2 linked regions of the Rhodopirellula baltica SH 1 genome follow. The protein of the gene in region 2 binds, or shares a complex with, the protein of the main gene of each other region. Links are inferred from orthologs where the notes say so. Each region holds a gene or a part of one and is shown on either strand. Other genes may lie near its edges.

Region 1 (10,015 bases), 1.0 Mb from region 2 along the record:
GAACGCCACTCATGATGCATCTCCATCGACTGGAACCTGAGGTTGGTTGGCTGGCGCGGTGGACCAATCGGTGATTTGCAAGTTCAAAACGGTGGTCAGCCCATAGCGGAGTTGCAAGGTCGACGGCAGTGCGTCGTCTTCTGCTGCGAACCAAAGTTCGGCGGGGTCGGTGTCGTTGCCAGCGATGGATTCAATCACTTCCAATCGTTCAGATTGTGGGTGATGCAAGAATCGGGTTTCCAAATCAGAGTGGACACCAACGACGGTGTCGCGAAGGGGCCGTTGGCCTGAGAGCGGCATCGTGCCCCAGTAGTACGTGTCGCCAAATTGTCTCGGGCCGAGCGTTAACATGCGTTGCAGTGCGTTCAAGCATGCCAGGATACCCGCATCGCGTTGTTCATCGACGACTTGCAGCAGTTCGTCGCCACGTGAAAGTTGCTGAAGGTCGTCGCCGATCTTGAATTTGAATTGGCCATCGCCAATCGTGATTAGAAAATCGCTCGCTTCTTGTCCATCGACAACGGGAACGGTTTTGCCGCGAATCTTCCAAACGGAATCGTTTGCCTCGACGTCCTTAAATTGCCGGCGAAGTCGCTCGATGAATTTCGTTTGGTGCAGTTCGTTGTAGTAATAGTTGCCATAGCCTTCGCGGATTTTGATTTGCTTGACCGCCATTGCTGGAATCGGTTCGCCCGCCGCGTCCTTCATCAACGGTTTTGGGTCGTTCGGTTTGGCTTTGTCCGAGCCATCCGGCGATGTTTCATCGTCTGATTCCAAATCTCCGGGGGCGTCTCCTTCGGGATCGGATGGAGTGGGTGGCTTCGGTGGAGCGGGGGGAGGTGGCGGCAATGCCGACTTCATTTTCTCAAGCAGTTCCGATCCGCGGTGAACGCTGGCCAAACGAACCAACGTTTCCACGCTCGTTCCCTCTTGCCGATACGTGATTGGGATTCGCCATGACGCTGGGAACGTTGCAAGAATATTTTGAACATCGTTGGCCGTTTGGATGACTTGGCCATCGATCTCGAGAATTTCGTCTCCGTAACGGAGCCCTCGTCGGTAGGCATCGCTGGAACTGAGGATGTTGGTGACTCGGACACTGCCGTCTTCGTCCGTGCCAACGGTGGCACCAAGAGTGGCATGATCCACGATGCGTCCACTGTGCAAACAGCCGAGGAAGTTTTGAGCTTGGTCGCCTGAGATGGCGTAGCCAACGCCGACGTTGACGCGTCCACGTTTTTCGAACGAAGCTCGGCCGATGATCCCGATCAAATCGCCGTCATTGTCATACAACGGGCCACCGGAGTTTCCGGGATTGATGGAAGCATCAGTTTGAAAGCAGTTGCCGTATTCGAGTAACGTCCCAGAAGGATACTGGTAGCGACGCACACCGCTGATGATTCCTGCGGTAACGGTTGGTTGCAGATTGGTTGCGAGTAAGAACGGATTGCCAATGGCGAAACACCAGTCACCAACTTGCACCGAACGGCTGGGGACGAATTCAGCCGTTGAAAAATCGTCGCGGCCCAACAATTGGATGAGTGCCAAGTCGCCCACCGGATCGATACCGACAACCACGGCGTCGTACACTTTGCCATCGCTGAGTCCGCATCGCATGTAGGTGCCCGCAGGACTGCTGACGTGAAAGTTGGTCAACGCATATCCGTCGGGACTGATCAAAACACCGCTACCGCCTCCACCGCCACCTGGAACAAACACCATCACGGTGGAAGGGGTGGCCTTTGCGATGCCGGCAACACGTGCGGACTCGAACTGCTCAATCCACTTTTGCTCGTCAGGCAGAAGCGAAGACTCTTCGGCACGAAGATTGGCCGCCAACGAAATCGCTGATGCAAAGAGGGCAAGCGTCAAACAACCGATTCGCACCATGGTGGAATCGAGGCATCGAGATGGCATGGCGAATCGTTCTTCTCAGTGTGGAGACGTCGTTGCAAAGAGCATCCGAGCAGCGTCGAAGCGACGCATGACTCTATTTTAACAAGCGGGCACCGAGCCACTCGATACGATGTCCCAAAGCATTACTGATTGTCGGTGATGTCTTGGATGCGTCCGGTCCGGGATGGGCACTTCGAAGCGTGAGCCGCCGAGCGTCTTCGATTGGCAAGATTAAACCGTGCGGTTTGCGATCTTGGATTTCGAGCTTCCAAGCAACGCGGTTGTCCAAAAGCACCGAAACTGTCAACGGTGCGAACTGGTCCACTTCCGATGCGACTCGGACGGCAGCGACCAATTTCTGATATCCCTCGGGGATACGGATGACATGATCGGAAGACAGAACGGTGGTCAAATTCTTGGTGTCGGTTTCGGTGGCGAACCAAGTGGATGCGAAGTCTTCACCGAGGAGTGCTTTGAGCGACTCCGGTTGACGTTGCTCAGCGACCTCCGCGTCCGACAGATAAAGGATGCCACCAGAGAACTGGATTTCCAACAATTCTTTCAAAGGAATGGAGTGCGTGATGTCGTTGCCAAGATCGAGCCGAAGCGAACGGTCGCTCCCATTCCAGTTGACTTGATCGGCCATCCAATTCGATCCACGTTGGTCGCGAACTCGAATGGGCTTCTCCGTTTCACGGTCGGTGGTGGTGGAGAAGATCACGCCTTCGAGTTTTTTCAGGGGAGCGTCGACGATGTTTCCGCTGAGGTCGAACGAAACGGAATCTCGATTGATTTCTAAGACCGTTCCTTCGATTGGGTCCAACGCATTTCCTTCGCGTCGAATGACCAGTCGATCGCGGCGTTGAGGTTCTTCGACCAATGCGAGCCAGTCAGCGTCAGTCGCGCTGGAAGGAGCTCGGAAGCGAACTGATTGAACGGATCGGATGGACACGGTGAATGACGGTTGCCCGATCGAGCGGACCAGCAGCTTTTCGTCTTCCATGGAAGTCGCGGCCGATGCCACTTCGGAGCCGCCACGAAGGACGACCCGAGCTGGTGGGCTGGTCTTTTCCGAACCATCGAATTGGATTCGTGCAATTTCGGTCAAATCCCACTGTTTGGATTCGCCGCCAGCCAAAATTGCGGACAGAGATGAACCTGTTAGGTTGCCCAGCTGTCCGGATACTGAGTCTCCATCGATGGTTTCGAATTGAATTTTAGGGCCCAGATCAGGCTCGCCGGAGGTGTCCTGGCTGGAACTTTTCGTTCCTGGAAAGACAGCGAAAAGAGTCGCTAGAAGAGCGATGATGGGCGTCTGACTGCGGAACGAGCGTGTCATAGGAACCGGCTTGAGCGTGAAAATCCATTCGTCGAAGCGTCGTTTTAAGGTCCTCTACAGGATAACCGTCTTGTCGGTTGTGAAGCAGGGGAAACCAATACTTTCGGGATGATGTAGTGTTCGTGCGTGCAGTGTTTTGGGGTGGTTTATAGCGTTCGTCTTCACGCAGTCTTCGCCAAATTTGATCCTTGCCCGAACCAGTTCGCGGCGCTACCATGGTTGCAGCTTGAGCGTTCTTGTGAAGCTTGCGTGAAATGAGTTTGCGTTGTTGAGGGTTTGTGGATATTATTCCCCCTGTCAAACGGATTTAGCCAGCCGAGTGGCTGGAAGTAGAAAGGTTAATCATGTCCATTCGATTCAATCAATCTTGCCCAACCTGCGGGCGGCGAATCGATATTCGCGCATCGTTACTCGGATGTACCGTTGCATGCCAGCACTGCGGTGCTGAGTTCACAGCATGTATCAGCGATACGGCTCAAACGCCCGAGTGTTCTGACGAGTTGCTCGACCGTGTCGAGGCGGCACTTCGTCGTGCGGAATCAGCGGCCCAGAAAAGCGGTCTGACTGCGCCGTCAATCGTCTCTCAATCCGGCCAAAACTGATCGCTTGCTCTCGCCAAGTTTGGTGGGAGATGAGTGGCGGTACTTTGTCGTCAGCCTAAGTGATCGGCGAAGCAGATTGAAACGCTTCACACTGGCGGGCGAATTGCGAAAACGGCGAGAGCCATCGTTGGCTTAGCTGTTTTGACAGAAGAGAATCACAATCTTTCTGTCAGTGTGTTAGCGACTCAGTGTATTAGCGACGCTTCAGCGAGTTGGTGCCGGCTTGGTTGGTGAAGCTTTGGGGGACGCATTCGGTTGCGTTGTCGTTGGAACTTTGGCCTGAGCCGCATCCAAGACGTTTTCCAGTTCATCCTTGACGGGTTCCGCCTCGGCAGTGGCTGGTGAATCGTTCTCCAGCTCTTCTTCTGGGTCGACTTCGGGTTCGCAGTATTTTGGCTCGACCGTTGACTGAACTTGCACCGCTTTCTTGCCTTTGTAGGCACCGGCGACGGCGGCAAATTTGTGGACGTCCTGGACGGACAATTCCAATGCGGAACTGGCGGCTTGTTCGGTGGTGATGATATCGCCAACGTTCAAGTCCAGCAGATCACTGGTTCGGATCTTTGACCTCGCCAAAGTCACCACCACGTCCACCGGCGCGGCATCAATGCTGTCAGCGATTTTGCGTCGCGATTGTGGGGTTGGATTGGTTTTTCCATAGCCCACCCATCCGTTGCGAGACAGTTTCGCGTTGTATTTCTCGATGGAATTGAAGGGGATGCACAAGTTCATCATCCCCCGGTTTTTACCGAGCAGGACTTCAAACCCGACCAGGATTGCCACTTCGTTGGGAGGAACGATCTGGGCGAGTTGTGGGTTGCTCTCGGTCGTGTGAATCGATGGTTCGAGTTGAATGACGTTTTCCCACGCGGGCACGATTTGTTCCAAGAACAGTTCGACAACGCGACACATCAACCGGGTTTCGATTTCGGTCAGGGGCCGCCGAATCGTTTCGCCAGGGACCGGGTCACCACCGAGCATTCGATCGATGATCGCATAAGCCAATCCCGGGGCAATATCGAGAACCCAGTGGCCTTCCAACGGCAGCGGTTTGATGACGTTGAAGCAGCTTGGATTGTCGAGGCTGAAGACGAACTCGCTGTAGGTGAGTTGGTCGACGCTCAGTAGTTTCACCTCGATCATGGTCCGCAGCAGACCGGAGATCGACGCACCAAAATTTCGAGCAATCGACTCGTGCAGCGAATGCATCGCCCGCATTTGGTCTTTGCCAACGCGTTCAGGGCGTTTGAAGTCGTAGGCCGTTACTCTGGCACCGGTTGGTACGCCGGGAGAATAGGGCTTGGAATCGGCCGGATGCGCCGCTCCGACGACGGGAGCGGAACTCCCAACGGTCGCGTTTTCGGCATCCTTGGATTCGGCTGAGTCTTTGGTCTCGGTCGGTGCGTCGGTACCTTCCTCGTCCAAATCAGCCGTTTCCATGGCCTTCAGAAGATTCTCGACTTGATTTTGACTCAGTGATTCGTTGGACATCGTGTCCTCAGCCTCTTATGTGACCGTTCCCACGTACGATGTACTTGTAGCTGGTCAGTTCCCGCAACCCGCATGGCCCTCTTGCGTGAAACTTATCCGTGGAAATTCCGATTTCCGCTCCCAAACCGAACATTCCACCGTCATTGAAGCGAGTGCTAGCATTCACCATCACTGCGGAACTATCCACCAAAGCGGTGAATTGCTCGGAAGCGGCGATGTTGCTGGTGACGATGGCGTCGGTGTGTCCCGATCCGTAGTGATTGATGTGATCGGTGGCAGCAGCCAGCGAATCCACGACGGCGATGCTGATTTGTGGCCCCAAGAACTCAGCGGCAAAATCGGCATCCGTGGCAGGAACGCCGTCAGGAACATACGCCGAAGCGCGTTCGTCGACCCGCATTTCAACGCCACGGCTGGCCAAGCGTTTCGCGATCGCTGGGAGTGCGTCGGCGGCGATCGACTGGTGAATCAGCAGTGATTCGCAGGCATTGCAGACACCCATTCGCTGACATTTCGCGTTTTCGATGATATCGACCGCCATTTCAATATCGGCGGACTCATCCACGTAAACGTGACAATTGCCGTCGTAGTGCTTGATGACAGGCATGGTGGCTTCTGCCGCGACACGGCGAATCAGGTTTTCGCCTCCGCGGGGAATCGTGACATCAATGTTGTCGGATTGCTTCAGGAAGTGCCCCACCGCAGCGCGGTCGGTCGTTCCGACCAATTGAACGGCGTCGTCGGGAATCCCGACGCGACGACCGACTTCGTGCAGCACTTCGATAATCGCCCGGCTGCTATGAGCGGCTTCTTTTCCACCACGCAGAATCACTGCATTACCGCTTTTGACGCAGATTCCAGCCGCGTCGGCGGTCACATTGGGTCGACTTTCGTAAATGAAGAAGACGACGCCCAAAGGAACACGACGCTTTTCGATTCGCATACCGCCCGGCCGCGCGAAACCATCGAGGACCTCGCCGATGGGATCGTTCAATGAGGCGATTTCTCGTAAACCCGTAGCGATTCCAGCGATTCGAGCTTCGTCCAGACGCAGCCGATCGATTCCCGCGTCGGTCAGTCCGTACTTTGGGGCGTTTTCAAGATCCAGCTGATTGGCGGCGATGATCGCGTCAGACGCCTCAATCAAAGCGTCCGCGGATTCGATCAGCCATTGATCCTTGATGTTGGTATCCAGGGTCCCCAGCAAACGAGATGCGGCTTTCGCACGGCGGGCGATATCAACGCACTGGGCGGCGAGGTCGTCGGACTGGAGAGCGTCGGTTTGAGTGTGGGTCGTGGAAGCGGTCGACATGGGAACCTATGAGTTCAGGTGGCGATCGAAAGAATCGTGATACGAAAACCGGCTGAGATCGGGGAAACCCCAACCTCAGCCGGTCGTTGATATTGTCTGGCATCGGCTCGTTGAGGTCAACGTCAACGAGTTTGCCGGGTCATTCCTGTCGTCGCACTACAGCAGTTTTGCCATGGCCGCGTCGACGGCCGATTGAAGCGATTTGCTGCGGTCATCGCTGCTCGAGGAGCCTTCTTCACCGCTGGTATTAGCCGAGGCAATGCTGTCGAGAACGTCGTCGCCAAGGTTCGCCGAACTTTGGCCAATGACCTTGTCACTTTCGAACAAGACTTCGATCAGCGGTTCACCCGCAGCCGTGGAGCCTGATCCGTTTGTGCTGACATCGGAGCTCGAAACGGCTGCCGAAACACTTGCTCCGGTTGCCGCAATGCTGCTGGAGGCCACGATGGGTTCGCCGAGTGGTTCGCTTTGATTGCTGTCACGACGGTTGAGTTCATTAATAACCTGCAAGGCATCGAGCGAGCTGATGCGTAGGTCACCGCTGACGTCGTAATAGCGACCCGGCTGCGAAGCACTTGGTCGACCGTTGTCGCCTTGCGTCACCACCAAATCTTCATCCACCGTCGGCGTGTATCCCGCAGGGAACGACGAGAAGCGGTTGAGGTGGTTGATGATCAACAATGCGTCCAGGGCCGATACTTCACCGTCATCATTGACGTCGGCGTTCAGGTCTGGGTTCTGCAGACGGCTGATAACAACCTGCAACGATACGGTAGCCAAACCACTGCGACGGCCGTTGGAGTCAGCAATCGAGTAGTCGAACGAATCGCGACCGGTGTAGCCCACCGCTGGAACATATCGCAAGGTTCCATCGCCGACGTTTTGAACTTCACCCGCCAATGGTTGACGTTCGATTTGGATTGAGCTGAAGTCCAGTCCATCCGCATCGGTGAAGTTGTTGCTGATGTCGATCAAGATCGCTTCGTTCAGGAAGCCTGAGCGAACACTGTCACGTCCGACCGGTGCCGCGTTGGGACTGATCGTGACGGTTTCTTCGGTGCTGAACGTTCCCTCATCATCCGCGACGATGTAACGGAATTCGTCATTGCCGGGGAAGTTGGTGAACGGCGTGTAGGTGATTGTTCCTTCGACAGGATCAATCGAAACGCTACCGAACGCCGGTTGCTTTGTGACCGTCAACGAGCTCGGATCGATGACTCCGTCAACATCCACATCGTTGTCCAAGACCCGGATGACAGTGCTGCCTGGGCTCTGCAATGTTGGGACATCTGGCTCGGTCACTGGACCATCGTTGATGCCCGTGACACTGACACTGACCAAGACCGAATTGCTGGTTCGGATCGGTGTCGCACTGGCACCAGCCCGGTCGGCGACCGCATAGCTGAACGAATCATTTAGCGGTGCGGAGCCTGGTTTCAACGCCTGCAATTCAGTTGAGACCGTTGGATCGTACGTGATGGTTTGCGTCACCGGATCGAACGTCACCAATGCACCTCGCAACGAGATCTGAGGCGAGTTCATTACGATCTGCAACTCGTCGGGGTTGGCATCGTTCAAATCGACATCAATGTCGTTTGCCAACAGTTCCGCTGCCGTGATCACTCGGACAGTGTCTTCGTCGGTCGTGAAGTTATCCGGTGCCGGTGAGGGGAAGTCATTGACCGGTTGGATGTTCACACGCAGGGTAATCGGTGCTCCAGCCAATCCTTCGCTGTCTCGAGCAACGACACGCAGGTCGACCGCACCATTGGCGTTGAGTGCTGGCGTGAAGGTCAGAATGCCGTCCGGCGAAATTGCGGGTTGTCCGTCTTGCGTGAACAAGGCGGCGTCAGCGGCATTGATGGTTGAGACTTCGAACGAAACCGATTGGTTGGATTCATCAATCGGTCCGGGCGAGATGTTCGTTGCCCACTGCGTTGTGTAGGGACCACGATCTTCTTGCACGCGAACGGTCGGCCCAGCGGTGAATGTCGGAGCGTCGTTGACCGGATCCACCGTGATGGTGAAGGTCCGAATGGTGGACGCGTTGATATCACCGTTGCCGGCGTCGTTTGGTCCTTCATCGAACAACTGCACAGTGAAGGTGGCTGAACCGTTGAGGTCTTCGGCAGTCACGTATGTCAGCGTCGCGTTGCCATCGGAGTCAATGGATGCCGATGGTGGAGTGACAAACAACTCGGGATTGTTCGAGGTCTGGATGATCTCGAACCGGAGCGGCTGTCCGTTGGTGCCATCGCCGATCTCATCGTTCGCTCCGGGAGGTCCGGCTTGAACGTTGGTAGCCCAGTTCTCGATCACAACACTTCCGCGGCCGCCACCGTCGTTCTGATCTTCGTTGCTGGTCACATCGCCCGCGCCACTGAATTGTGGTGCGTCGTTGACGCCGAAGACTTCGAACGTGACTGTGCCGGATGCGATGCGAGGTTCATTGATCGGTGCACCGTTGTTACCAACAGGAACAGTGACCCCATCGTCAGTGACGGTGTAGATGAAACTATCCGTTCCGACAAAGTTGGCTCGCGGTGTGTAGATAAATCGTGTGATCACGCCGTTTTCGGTCACGCTTTGCAGTGTGCCGCCTTCAGCGGTGGTCACTGGAATTGGCGTGGTCAAAGACAGCGTTTGGTTGCCACCTGGTGTCTTGTCGGCCGACTCGTTGGCAGGACCAACATCGAAGACATCCAACAAGCCCGGGGAAGTTCCGTCGCCATTGACCAACACGTCGAACGTGCCGTCTTCGGACAACGAGAAGTTCAATGGGTTCGTGCCAGGTGTGCTGAACTCCGGCTTGATGAATGGACGGTCGTTGACCGGTTGAACATCAATGGTCAGCGTGACCGGCAAGGACGATCGCAAGTCACCACGTGTGCTGTTTTCCTGTTGGTTTGATCCAGGCAGGATTTCAGTCAAGACCACCTCAAATTCGAAGGTGCCATAGACATCCGCTTGAGGTTGGAAGGTCAAGACACCGTTTTCACTGATTTGCGGCCCTTGGATGAAGAAGTCTTGCAACTCATCGTCCAGGAAGGACAGCGTCTTGACGGTGAAGCGTACGTCTTGCCCGTTGATGAAGTCGACCTCATCAAATGCACTCAGTGGCGGACCTGCTGCGATGCCAACGGCAAAGTTGTTGATCCGTTGTGGAGCACCATCTTCTGCGACTTCGTACGTGAGGTTGTTCGCGACGAATTGAGGTCGGTCGTTGACAGGGTTCAGGTTCAATTGAACGATCGATGTGGATCGACGACGGTCCTGGACTAAAGTTCCCGTATCGGACGAATAGGTTTCGCCGTCACCGGGGAAGTCGTCACGGACTTCGAATTCGAAGGAGTCGAACGGTGTGTTCGGGTCAAT
Region 2 (10,183 bases):
CCTTCCATTCGAAATGGAAAGCGTGTCGCACACATCGTTTTCACAAGAAACGATCTTTGCGGCGAACGACCAGGCATCGCCGATCCAAGACAATGTGCTGATTCCTGGCCAGCCTCCCAATTCGGGCAACCGATTGGCTGACGTGGTGATTGATGCCAGCGATGCACAAACGATCGCAATGACCGCGGATGAAACATCGCACTGGGTTCAGCCCTCCGTCGAACGTTCGTTGCTAGAAGATTTGCCGCCGCGCAATGAAAACGAACTGGTTCTCGAAGAGATGCGTTCTCATCGCGGCGCATGGAAACGATGGATGACGGAAGTTCGGACACTGGTGGGGCTTTCGATCCTTTGCCTGTCTGCGACGTTCTATTTGGCGTATTGGTTGGGAGCTCGAAAAGCCAATCAGTCCACCTTGGCCACGCAACCAGCAGAGCCAATCGGTTCCGTTCCTGTCGAACTTCCTACGACGCAGTTGGACGTGCCAACCACTGAAGAACTGAAAGACGTCGATACGCCGGACGAGTTTCCCGATGCCACCGCACCACCCGAGCAAATGATTGCGGTGGCTCCTGACGTTGAAACGACAGAAAATCAACCCGAACCAAACGTTGATACAGAGCTTGCCGAGACCACTCGCGATGACGCGGTTGAACCGATGACTCCCAGCGGCCCTGCGGTCGCTGAACTCGCATCCGAAATGACTGATGACACGGACGATGCAGCGGAATCGGTTGCGGAGACTCCGGCTGTTACCGAGATGGCGATGGCGGAAACGCTCGAAGCGACCAACAATGTCGACATTCCGGAAGACGTAGCCGGTGCTCCCGTGACACCCACGCCCGAACCCGAGAAGGCGCGGTTCACAGAGATTGAGATCAGCGAAGCAACCCAGGAATTGTGGGACGAAACAGAACGGGCGACTCGGCGGTTTCGACTGACCGAGGCGGCTGGCTTGATTGATCAGTGGGAATTGATTGCGGAACTCGCGGGCAACGGTTCTCTGGAGCACCTCGCGGCCATGCACTTGAGTTTGCGTGCCAGTTGGTTGGTCGAGCCATTTGAAACAACGCACCGCCGTGCCCAAGATCTAGTCGCCCACACCGCCATCGCAACGACACCCTCGTCAGAAACCGTCTCCGAAGCGTCTCAGGAGCCCTGGTCCGATCCGGTCGTGCGTAAGCTCGTTGAAAGTTGGCGGGATTGTCGACAAACGATATCGACCACTGACCACCTCAATCATTTGCTGCTTCAGGCCAACGCGTTGCTGGATCAATTGATCCTGAACAACAAGAATCAGTGGTGCGCTTCGTTTGGATTTGACGTGGAGAAGCTGGTCCCATTCGCAACGGACGAGCAATCGCAAAACGAGCTGAACGATCTGCTGGCTTCCATCAAAACGATGCCCACCGAGATGGAACTGGATCGCATGAGACAATCCGAAACGTCGGCCGGCGTTTTGGGTCGCACCCTTTGTTTGCAACTACGACGCTGGGACGACGGAGTTCCATTGATGTGCAAAGCCTCGGATTCTCGATTGGCATCGTTGGCGAAAGCCGAGATGCTGTGGCGAGAAGATTCAGATAACTTGTCCGACGGCGAGGCCGCAGAAGCACGAGGCAAACTCGGTGTACGTTGGTCAAAAATCGCGAGCCGCTATGATGGCCGCGACGCCGCTTCCATTCGTTTGCACGCCTTGGAACTGCTAGACGGCTTGGAATCGTTTGCAAACGATCGATCAGAAATCAGCGAGTTGCTTCCAAGTTATGTGACGGCCAGCCTGTCGGAAGCCGCTGCCGCTCAAAGCTTGTCTGCGCCGGTTCGTTTATCTCGATTGCGATAGCCGACTCAGCCGCCCTGAAATCCTTCGACGGAGACCGCCATGACCGACGGCATCGAATCACTCTTGCCGCCCGCCGTCGCGATCATCCTGGCCCTGCTCACTCGCCGAGTCCTGTTTCCTCTCGCGATCGGCATTTTCGTCGGCACTTGGTTGCTGGCTTCCAAAGAAGACGGTGGCGTAGCTAGCACACTCATTCAATCGTCGAAGCAGTTCTTCTTCACGATCGATCAATCCGTTCGCGATTGGGACCACCTTCACGTTCTCGCCTTCACATTGCTTCTCGGCGGAATGGTGGGTGTTTTGGAATCAGCGGGAAGCATGGCACGGATGATCTCCGGGTGGACCCGCCGTGTGTCAACTCGCCGAGGCGGTCAAACATTGATTGGCTTCACCGGCTTGCTGATATTCTTTGATGACTACGCCAACACGTTGCTAGTTGGTGGCACCATGCGGACCACGGCGGAACGCTATGGCATATCGAGAGCCAAGCTGGCTTATTTGGTTGACTCCACCGCTGCTCCTGTTGCTGGCCTAACCCTCGTGAGCACATGGGTCGCGACCGAACTGAGTTACCTGCAGACTGGATTGACCGACGCGGGGATCGAAACGACGAACATGACATTCTCGGTTTTCTTGCATAGCCTTCCCTATCGCTTCTATCCGCTTTTGGCGTTGTGGTTTGTCTTCGTCATCGCCCGATCGGGAAGAGATTTCGGTCCGATGTGGGCGGAAGAAAACACCGCCTCTCGCAAGCCAATCCATCCTTACCGCTGGACATCTTCGACATCCTGGCGAGACACCTTCGCGGCGGTCATGCCAATTGTGATTTGCTTGATCGTCATCAGCGGAGTGCTCGTCTGGACCGGATTGCAAACTCCCATCGAAGGCGAGATGTCGACCTGGCAAACCTTTGGCCACGTTATTGGCAATGGCAACTCTTACTTGGCGCTTGTTGCCGGTGGCGCCGCGGGCCTCATCGTCGCCGGAACACTTGCAATGCTGCTGAGCAAAGTGTCATGGGAACTGGTCGCGATGGGCACCGCGCAAGGCATGTTTCAAATGCTGCCGGCGATGGCAGTGCTTTGGTTGGCGTGGGGGCTTTCCTCACTCACCGCGACGGAACAACTCAACACCGGCGGTTATCTTGCATCCATTCTGGACACACGTCTTCCCGTGGAATGGCTCCCCACGTGCGTGTTCCTGCTGGCGGCGTTCATCGCCTTTTCCACCGGAACCAGTTGGGGCACGATGGCGATTTTAACTCCACTGTCTGTTGCCTTGTCCGTCAACTTGCAAGAAGCCGCGTTGGCAGCATCGGATACGGTGGCGATGGCGGGGTTGCAATCAACCACGACGGCTTCCCTCGCCATGTCGCCAATCTGTCTAGCGACGTTCAGCAGCGTGCTTGCCGGTGCCATCTTTGGCGATCACTGTTCACCGCTATCTGACACAACGGTGCTGTCCAGTCGTGCTTGTGACTGCAATCACGTGCTGCACGTGCGAACGCAAATGCCTTACGCGTTGGTAGTCGGCGTCACCTGCATTTTGTTTGGAACGCTACCGGCATCGTGGGGCATTTCACCTTGGATCAGTTTACTGGTCTCCGCCGCAGTGCTCTGGTTGATCGTTCGCGTGCTCGGCAAACCTCCCCAAACCGCAGCACCCTAGTCGAGTTTGCTGGTTCTGCCAGATATCCCGATCCTAATTTGGCACGACGCCTCCCTCTTCGGCGTTCGATTGAGCCTGCCCGTTGGATTGCCGATGAAAGAGTAGTGAAGTGCTCACTCGTATAGCGCTTCCTCTCATTTGCGTGGCAGGTTTCTCAACGAAGTGAATAGTTCGTCGACCATGGGTATTGCTGACGATCGCGGATTGACGAAAGCGGCAATCTTGCTGATGAGCCTTCCCACGAAGGTCGCGGCAAAGGTCCTCGGTCAACTTCCGCCGCGATTGATCGAAACGATCAGCATCAAAATCGCCCAAATCGACTCGGTTGGTGGTGACGAACAAGAAGTCGTGATCGCTGAGTTTTTGACCAGCAAAGCGAGCTCAATCTACGCCAGCCCGGGTGGATTGGAACGAGCCAAGGAACTGATCAAAGAAGCCCTTGGGCGAGACGCCGGCGAACTGATCGGCAATCTTCAGCAAACGATCGAAGCGATGCCTTTTGGCTTCGTCAAAAAGGTCGATACACAGACGCTGCTGCAGTTTATCGGCGAAGAACACCCGCAAACGATCGCCTTGTTGCTGTCTCACGTGCCGTCGTCCTATGCGGCGGAAGTGCTTGCGGGGCTAGACCCCGTGAAACAGCTAGAAGTCATTCGCCGTATCGCATCGATCGGCCGCACCAGTCCGACGGCAGTTTCTGAACTGGAACGTGGGTTGGAACTTCGCCTCAGCAACATGGTCAACCAGCAACACAGCAACACTGGTGGTGTCGAAAGCGTCGCTGAGATCCTCAACGTGGTCGAACGTGCAATCGAACGGACCATCATGGAATCTCTGGGTCGTGAAGATCCGGAGTTGTCAGAAGACATCCGACGATTGATGTTTGTCTTCGAAGACATTTCCAAGCTGGGCGACCGCGACATCCAAGCGTTGCTGAAGAATGTCGAAACCGCTCAGTGGGCGATGGCATTGAAGGGTGCCAGCGAAGCTTTGCAGCAGAAAGTGCTGCGAAACATGAGTTCACGCGCAGCCGAGAACTTGCAGGAAGAAATGGGCTATCTGGGCAGCGTTCGGATCAGCGAAGTCGAAGCCGTCCAACAAAAGATCGTCGATATCGTCCGACATCTCGAAGACACCGGCGAAATCTCACGCCCAACCGGCGAAGCCGAAGAAGAGTACGTTACCTAACGCTCCGGCTCAATCATGCCGGAAAGCTCGCTCAGAACCGGGCTTTCCTTCGCGGCAAGCCCATTTTGCCTTGATACAAAACGGTTGCTTTCCCCCGGGATGCTGCGCCCCGTCAGAAAAAACGGGTTCACCTCACCAAAACGGTTGAAGCATTTGACCGATGCGGTCCGATACTCCTTGTACCATGGATTGGGAGGGTGGAACGATCGGTGCCATATCGTTCCAGCAATGATAGGGCCATGGTGAGGCAGGGAGGGCTTCACCATGGCCCTTCCCTTTGCCCCATTAAGTTTCACGCGATTCGTTTCACAACAGAGTAGCGTTGTACGCTCGCATCATGCGACGACCTACAGTCGACGAATCCGAATGTTTCGATACGAAACTTCATCGTTGTGATCCTGCAAACAGATGTGTCCGTTGGTCGGTTCACCGAAACCTTCCCATTTGCCGAACTTGGATTTGGCAACTCGCTCGTTCCAGTCATCGCTGCCTTTGACGAACTCGCTGTACAACACGCCGTTGACCTCGATTTGACACTTCGCGGGAGTGATCAACACTCGCAAGTGATTCCATTCACCGGCCGGTTTGGTCGAGTCAGTTTCGGATGGATACAGCTGGTACAGCCATCCGCACTTTTGCGGATCGTGTCCACCTTTGTGATCTTGGATCTGAATTTCAGGCCCGGTGTAGTAAGGCGGCTTCTTGGTTTCGACCACATGAAACATCACGCCGCTGTTGGCTGCGGGTGTCACTTTGAAATCAAGTTCCAACTCAAAAGCGTCAAACTTTTCTTTCGTGATCAGGTTTTCACCACGAGCGGCATCGCCCTGATCCTTGTGTGAAATGCAAGTCAGAGCATTGCCCTCGATCTTCCAACCGCTCGTCACCGAATCACGGTTGTATTCACGCCAGGCATCCAGATTACTGCCGTCAAACAGTGTTTCCCACTTTCCGGTGGGAGCAGCGGTGTCATCCGCCTTTGCGGCGTGTGAATTAGCCAAAAGTGTCGAAACACACAGGGTGACAGCAGCAAAGATATACGTTTTCATCAGCAATTCGCAGGTGGGAAAGTGGGGTGGGGACATTGGCGGGAATATCCGCCGAGCTGCCAAACAGAACAGCTGGCGAAGATTTTACTCGCTAACAGCGTCCGATGTGGGTTTCGATACAGAGTCTTCCGCCGGCACGCGAAAGAACTGCAATTCGATCGGAGTTTGTATCGTTTCCGATGCGGAATCATCGCCGTCGTCGTCCCCTGCGACGTCGAGCCGGGTCAGCGCCGCCGTCAGTGTTTGTGCGCCTCCGCCTTCGAAATAATCGATGCGTATCGGATGCAAACCCGCGCCGGCTCGCACCAATCGGCTGACCGTCATCGGCGGATGGTTGCCATCGTGGTCCAAGAAAAGTTTGTCGTGGAGGAAGACTCGACTGCCATCGTCGGAGGTGATTTGAAATCGATACAAACCCTCTTCCGGCACGCGAAACATCGCGTTGATCGATAAAGCAAAATCGTCGCGCTGATCACCCTGAATCTCTTCCAAGTTCAGCGAATCGACTTGCCCTGTTCTCTCAACTTCCATCGTTTCGAACTCGGGCAACTTTTTGAACTTCCCCAAATACATGCGGTAGTCCAGCCCCGGTTCGAGGGTTTCCACTTCGACACCTTTCAACCGAGGTACCGGAATGGTCTGCATCGAAACCGGTATCGCTGATCCGCGTCTGCTCGCCAGCAACTCAACCTCTTCTGATTCTCTGAGCACTCGATCCAAAGCCAACGTGTATTGAGCCGCATTGCGAACACGAGTCCCCGCCACCATCTCAATCACATCGCCGGCGAGTATCCCAGCTTCCGCGGCTGGCGAACCTTCTTCAACCGCGGCAACAACGGCCGCTTCGGCAAGTGGATTGAGCGAGACGCCCACCCACCGATCGTGTCGTAGTTCCGGTTCAACGATACGAACAATCAACTTGCGAACGCGGTCGATTGGAATGGCAAATCCTGCGTTTTGTTCTTCCGGGTTCACGCGGGATACGATCCCGATGATCTTGCCTTCCATATTCACCAACGGACCGCCCGAGTTGCCACGGTTGCTTGCAGCGTCGAACCGCAAGTAGTCATCTCGAGCGAGCAAGTTGTAATTCGTCGCAATCAATGCGTTTGGCATGTCCAGGTATGTCTTCTTGGAACTGACGATTCCCGATGTGATTGTGATTCCGCGACCACCGGGGTTTCCAGCCACGACGACCGCTTCGCCATTGTGGACATCGTTGCTGCGTCCCAGTGGAACGATTGGCAAGTGTCCCTTCACGTGCAATAGGCGAACGATGGCCATGTCCTTTTCGGGCATTCTGCCGACAACTTCAAATTTGCCCGCAACCTTGCCCAGCACCGCGTAGCCGGTGTCACTCGACAGTACGTGGTCATTGGTTAGCACATACCCGGACGATTCAATGATGGTTCCACTGCCCGAATTAAAACCGCCAGACTTCTCGTCCCTTAAAAACAATCCGACCACCGCGGGCTCCACCTTGTCGATGACATCCACCAACGGAGACCAGCGTGGAGATCGCGGGTCGAGTCTCGTTGGCTCGTCAGCCAAGACCGATTGCGAAAACGTTGGCCAGATCAAAGATGCACAGAAAACGATCGAAAAAAGTCGCATTAGTTTTTCGCGGCGCAGGTCGGTAAGAATCAAAAGCAACAACCTACCGATATTTCCAACGACTCGCGATCCACCATGATCGCACCCCACACAGTACCGCTTCACAAAGATGGAACGGCGAAGCAAACGAAACGCCGACACCCGGATTCTCAGGTGGACGTTGTCGTCTCAACGACGGGCAAACTGGGTGACGCCACCGCGATAGGCCTCTCGGTGTGCTCCAATTCAGCCGCCGAACCGCAGTCTGACTTCACCGCGGCGGGTTGGTCGGAACGCATCGCTTTTCCATAGGTCGATACGAACTTGGACGGATCGTCGATCATCTCGGTGGTCATGCGGTGGTGATGGTAGTGCATCGCGCACTTGAGCACGTAGAAGAAATAGATCTCTGGAGTCGCGAACCTCCTGCGGACCGCCGCCAAGATCTGACGCCGGTAAGTCCGGCGCAATTCGGCATCAGGGACCTTCCACATCAACCTGATGAACATGGCGACGAAGCCGACTGTGAAGATGGCACGTTGCTTGCGACGCTGCCACCGATGCTTTTCGAAATAGCTTGTGTTCAACGCACGAAACTGAAATCGATCGCGAACGAACAATTGGTCCAAACGATCGAAGTAGACATCCGGTTCGTATGCGTTTCGCATCGTTTCCAAGTACCCGCGAAGCAACTCGTCTCGCGTCATACTCTTGGGAATGACGTTGGTGCCAAAGTGATGCTCGTCGGCAAGGTCCAAACGCCCCTCTTCCAATAGCCGAGCATGCAGCGGCGTTTTGGGAATCGCGTGCAGGAGTCCAACCATGGCGTGTGCGATCCGCGAATCCTTTAAAAACTTTTGCTGAGTCTCGAAAATCGCCGACGTGTCGTTGTCAAAACCAACGATCAATCCGCACCAAACTTCCATTCCGAAGTCCTGGATGCGATGAACCTTTTCCAGCATCGTGCCGCCGCGACTGCGGACGTTTTGATACTTCTTGGTTTCTTTCAGTGATTCCTCGTCCGGGCTTTCCAATCCGATGAACACGGATTGAATGTTGGCTTCCGCCATCAACTCCATCAGTTCATCATCTTCGCACAAATCCAAAGACGCTTCGGTGCTGAACACGATGGGATAACCGTGGCGTTGTTGCCAAGCCGCGACTTCGCGGAGAACCGGTTTGATCGCCTTCTTGTTTCCGATGAGATTGTCGTCCACGATAAAAACGATATGCATCCCTTGGGTAAGCAAGCTGTCCAGTTCGGCGGTCACTTGCGACGCTTGTTTGATGCGAGGGCGACGACCAAACGTGACGATGATGTCACAGAACTCGCATTGAAACGGACATCCGCGAGAGATCTGAAGGCTGCCGACGAGGTAATGCTTGTTCTTCAGCAGATCGTGACGTGGTGTGGGGACCGTCGTCATCTCCGTCTTGTCGGTTTGTTCATACCGCTGGCCGCAATCACCTTCCTGCCACTCTCTTAGGAAACGCGGCCAAGTGACTTCTGCTTCACCGATAAAGACGACGTCCACCCGATCGCCGAAGTAGTCCTCTTCGACCGTTACCCATGGTCCACCGATGACAACAAAGCAACCACGATCCTTCAACTCGGTGACGATCGAATCCATTCGGAAACGCTGAACGCTCATGCCCGTCATCGCGATGAGATCGAACGTTTGAAGCTCGTCAAAATCCAGTGGCTCGACATTCTCGTCAAACAGAACGACTTCATGCTCCGGCGGTGTCAGCGCGGCCAGCAACGGAAGACTTGCCACGGGCATGTTTGCCTTCTTGCCAAACAAAGGCTGCGAATACTCCAGCCCCCAATACGAAACTTCAAAGGCGGGGTTGATGATCGCGATCCGTGACATATTCGCACCTGTGAGTTTTGCGTGAGTTGCCAACCGAACATCAGCATACCGCAGAACCCACCATCAGGGGGTGCGAATCACTTTCTTTGGAACACGCCTGTGCAAGGGTCTACTCCGCGCCCCAACCGTCGTTGGAATCAACCTGACACAGAATGCACCTTCACGAGCACTCCTCGCTTCCCGACCAACGACCATGTATCAGCACGACTGGATCATCGATTTGGCCGACCGACTGTCTGACGGTCCCGATGGCGGTCCCATCGCACGGCGGGTCGTGGGAATCGGTGCAGCGGCGGTGGTTTGCTTTTATGGACTGCGATGCTGCCTTCTCCAGCGAGCGACCACGATCAACCTTTCCCGCGGCGGGCAAATGTCCCCGATGTTCTGGAGAGAATACATCGGCACGCCCGCGATCACGTTTGGAGTGTTGCTGATCTGCATCGGGCTGTTCATTCACTTCCGATGGTACTGGGGCAATCACAAACGACTGCAGTACTACTACGAGATCCCGACGGCAATCTCGATCGTCTTCTTCATCATTGCGATGACCGTCCACCTGTGGACCGTTTGGCGGTGGACGTGAGCTTGGTCCGAATCGCGTGAGGCGAAAGAAGTCCAAGCACCAGAGTCGAACCGTTGTCCTCAACTGTTCCGTCGGGCAGCCCTCCATGGCCAAGCCCTTTTGCAACCAAAATCGGTCTTTACGGACGAGGGCCTCGTCCGGGGCGATGTAGCGTGATGGCGACGTGCGACAGATGACCGACACGAAAAAAGCGACCCTCAATGATTGAAGGTCGCTTTTGTGGAGTCTTGTTTGGAACTGGCTAGGCTCAGACGGCGGCCATTGATGTGCCCATCGTTTGGCCGGGGGCTGGTAGGTTGCTGGAACCTTCCAAGAAGATGTCGATCGCACGAGCGGCACCACGGCCTTCGTTGATCGCCCAAACCACCAAGCTTTGACCACGTCG

Evidence for each region.
Region 1: the proteins of fliG (region 2) and fliM are in contact, whole or in part, in a crystal structure (PDB 4QRM), measured with the Thermotoga maritima proteins. The link is inferred for Rhodopirellula baltica SH 1 from one-to-one orthologs. Residues at the interface, in WP_004082903.1 of Thermotoga maritima: Phe122, Ser125, Glu126, His127, Pro128, Gln129, Thr130, Val133, Glu157, Arg161, Leu164, Leu165, Arg167, Ser169, Glu171, Val172, Glu175, Ile176, Asn179, Lys182; in WP_004081085.1 of Thermotoga maritima: Tyr124, Leu127, Asp128, Ile130, Met131, Gly132, Gly133, Pro134, Glu136, Pro139, Arg141, Thr144, Glu145, Ile146, Glu147, Ser149, Ile150, Lys153.

The regions. Positions count from the first base shown.
Region 1 is NC_005027.1:3,933,323-3,943,337, reverse strand. Bases 3,186-6,016 are described here. They hold fliM (flagellar motor switch protein FliM), read right to left. Parts: upstream 5,329-6,016; coding sequence 4,042-5,328; downstream 3,186-4,041. Other genes in these bases: RB_RS14980 (glutamate-5-semialdehyde dehydrogenase), read right to left, coding at 5,336-6,016; RB_RS14995 (hypothetical protein), read right to left, coding at 3,186-3,235. Also shown: RB_RS15005 (S1C family serine protease), read right to left, coding at 1-13; RB_RS15000 (S1C family serine protease), read right to left, coding at 10-1,890; more of RB_RS14995, read right to left, coding at 1,991-3,185; more of RB_RS14980, read right to left, coding at 6,017-6,640; RB_RS14975 (tandem-95 repeat protein), read right to left, coding at 6,797-10,015. UniProt on the Bacillus subtilis protein: One of the proteins that forms a switch complex that is proposed to be located at the base of the basal body.
Region 2 is NC_005027.1:2,937,320-2,947,502, forward strand. The notes cover bases 2,697-5,695. They hold fliG (flagellar motor switch protein FliG), read left to right. Parts: upstream 2,697-3,691; coding sequence 3,692-4,699; downstream 4,700-5,695. Other genes in these bases: RB_RS11380 (Na+/H+ antiporter NhaC family protein), read left to right, coding at 2,697-3,511; RB_RS11390 (hypothetical protein), read right to left, coding at 4,696-4,965; RB_RS11395 (3-keto-disaccharide hydrolase), read right to left, coding at 5,047-5,695. Outside these bases: RB_RS11375 (hypothetical protein), read left to right, coding at 1-1,843; more of RB_RS11380, read left to right, coding at 1,883-2,696; more of RB_RS11395, read right to left, coding at 5,696-5,784; RB_RS11400 (PA14 domain-containing protein), read right to left, coding at 5,833-7,362; RB_RS11405 (B12-binding domain-containing radical SAM protein), read right to left, coding at 7,512-9,248; RB_RS11410 (hypothetical protein), read left to right, coding at 9,409-9,798; RB_RS11415 (glutamate synthase subunit beta), read right to left, coding at 10,046-10,183. UniProt on the Bacillus subtilis protein: One of the proteins that forms a switch complex that is proposed to be located at the base of the basal body.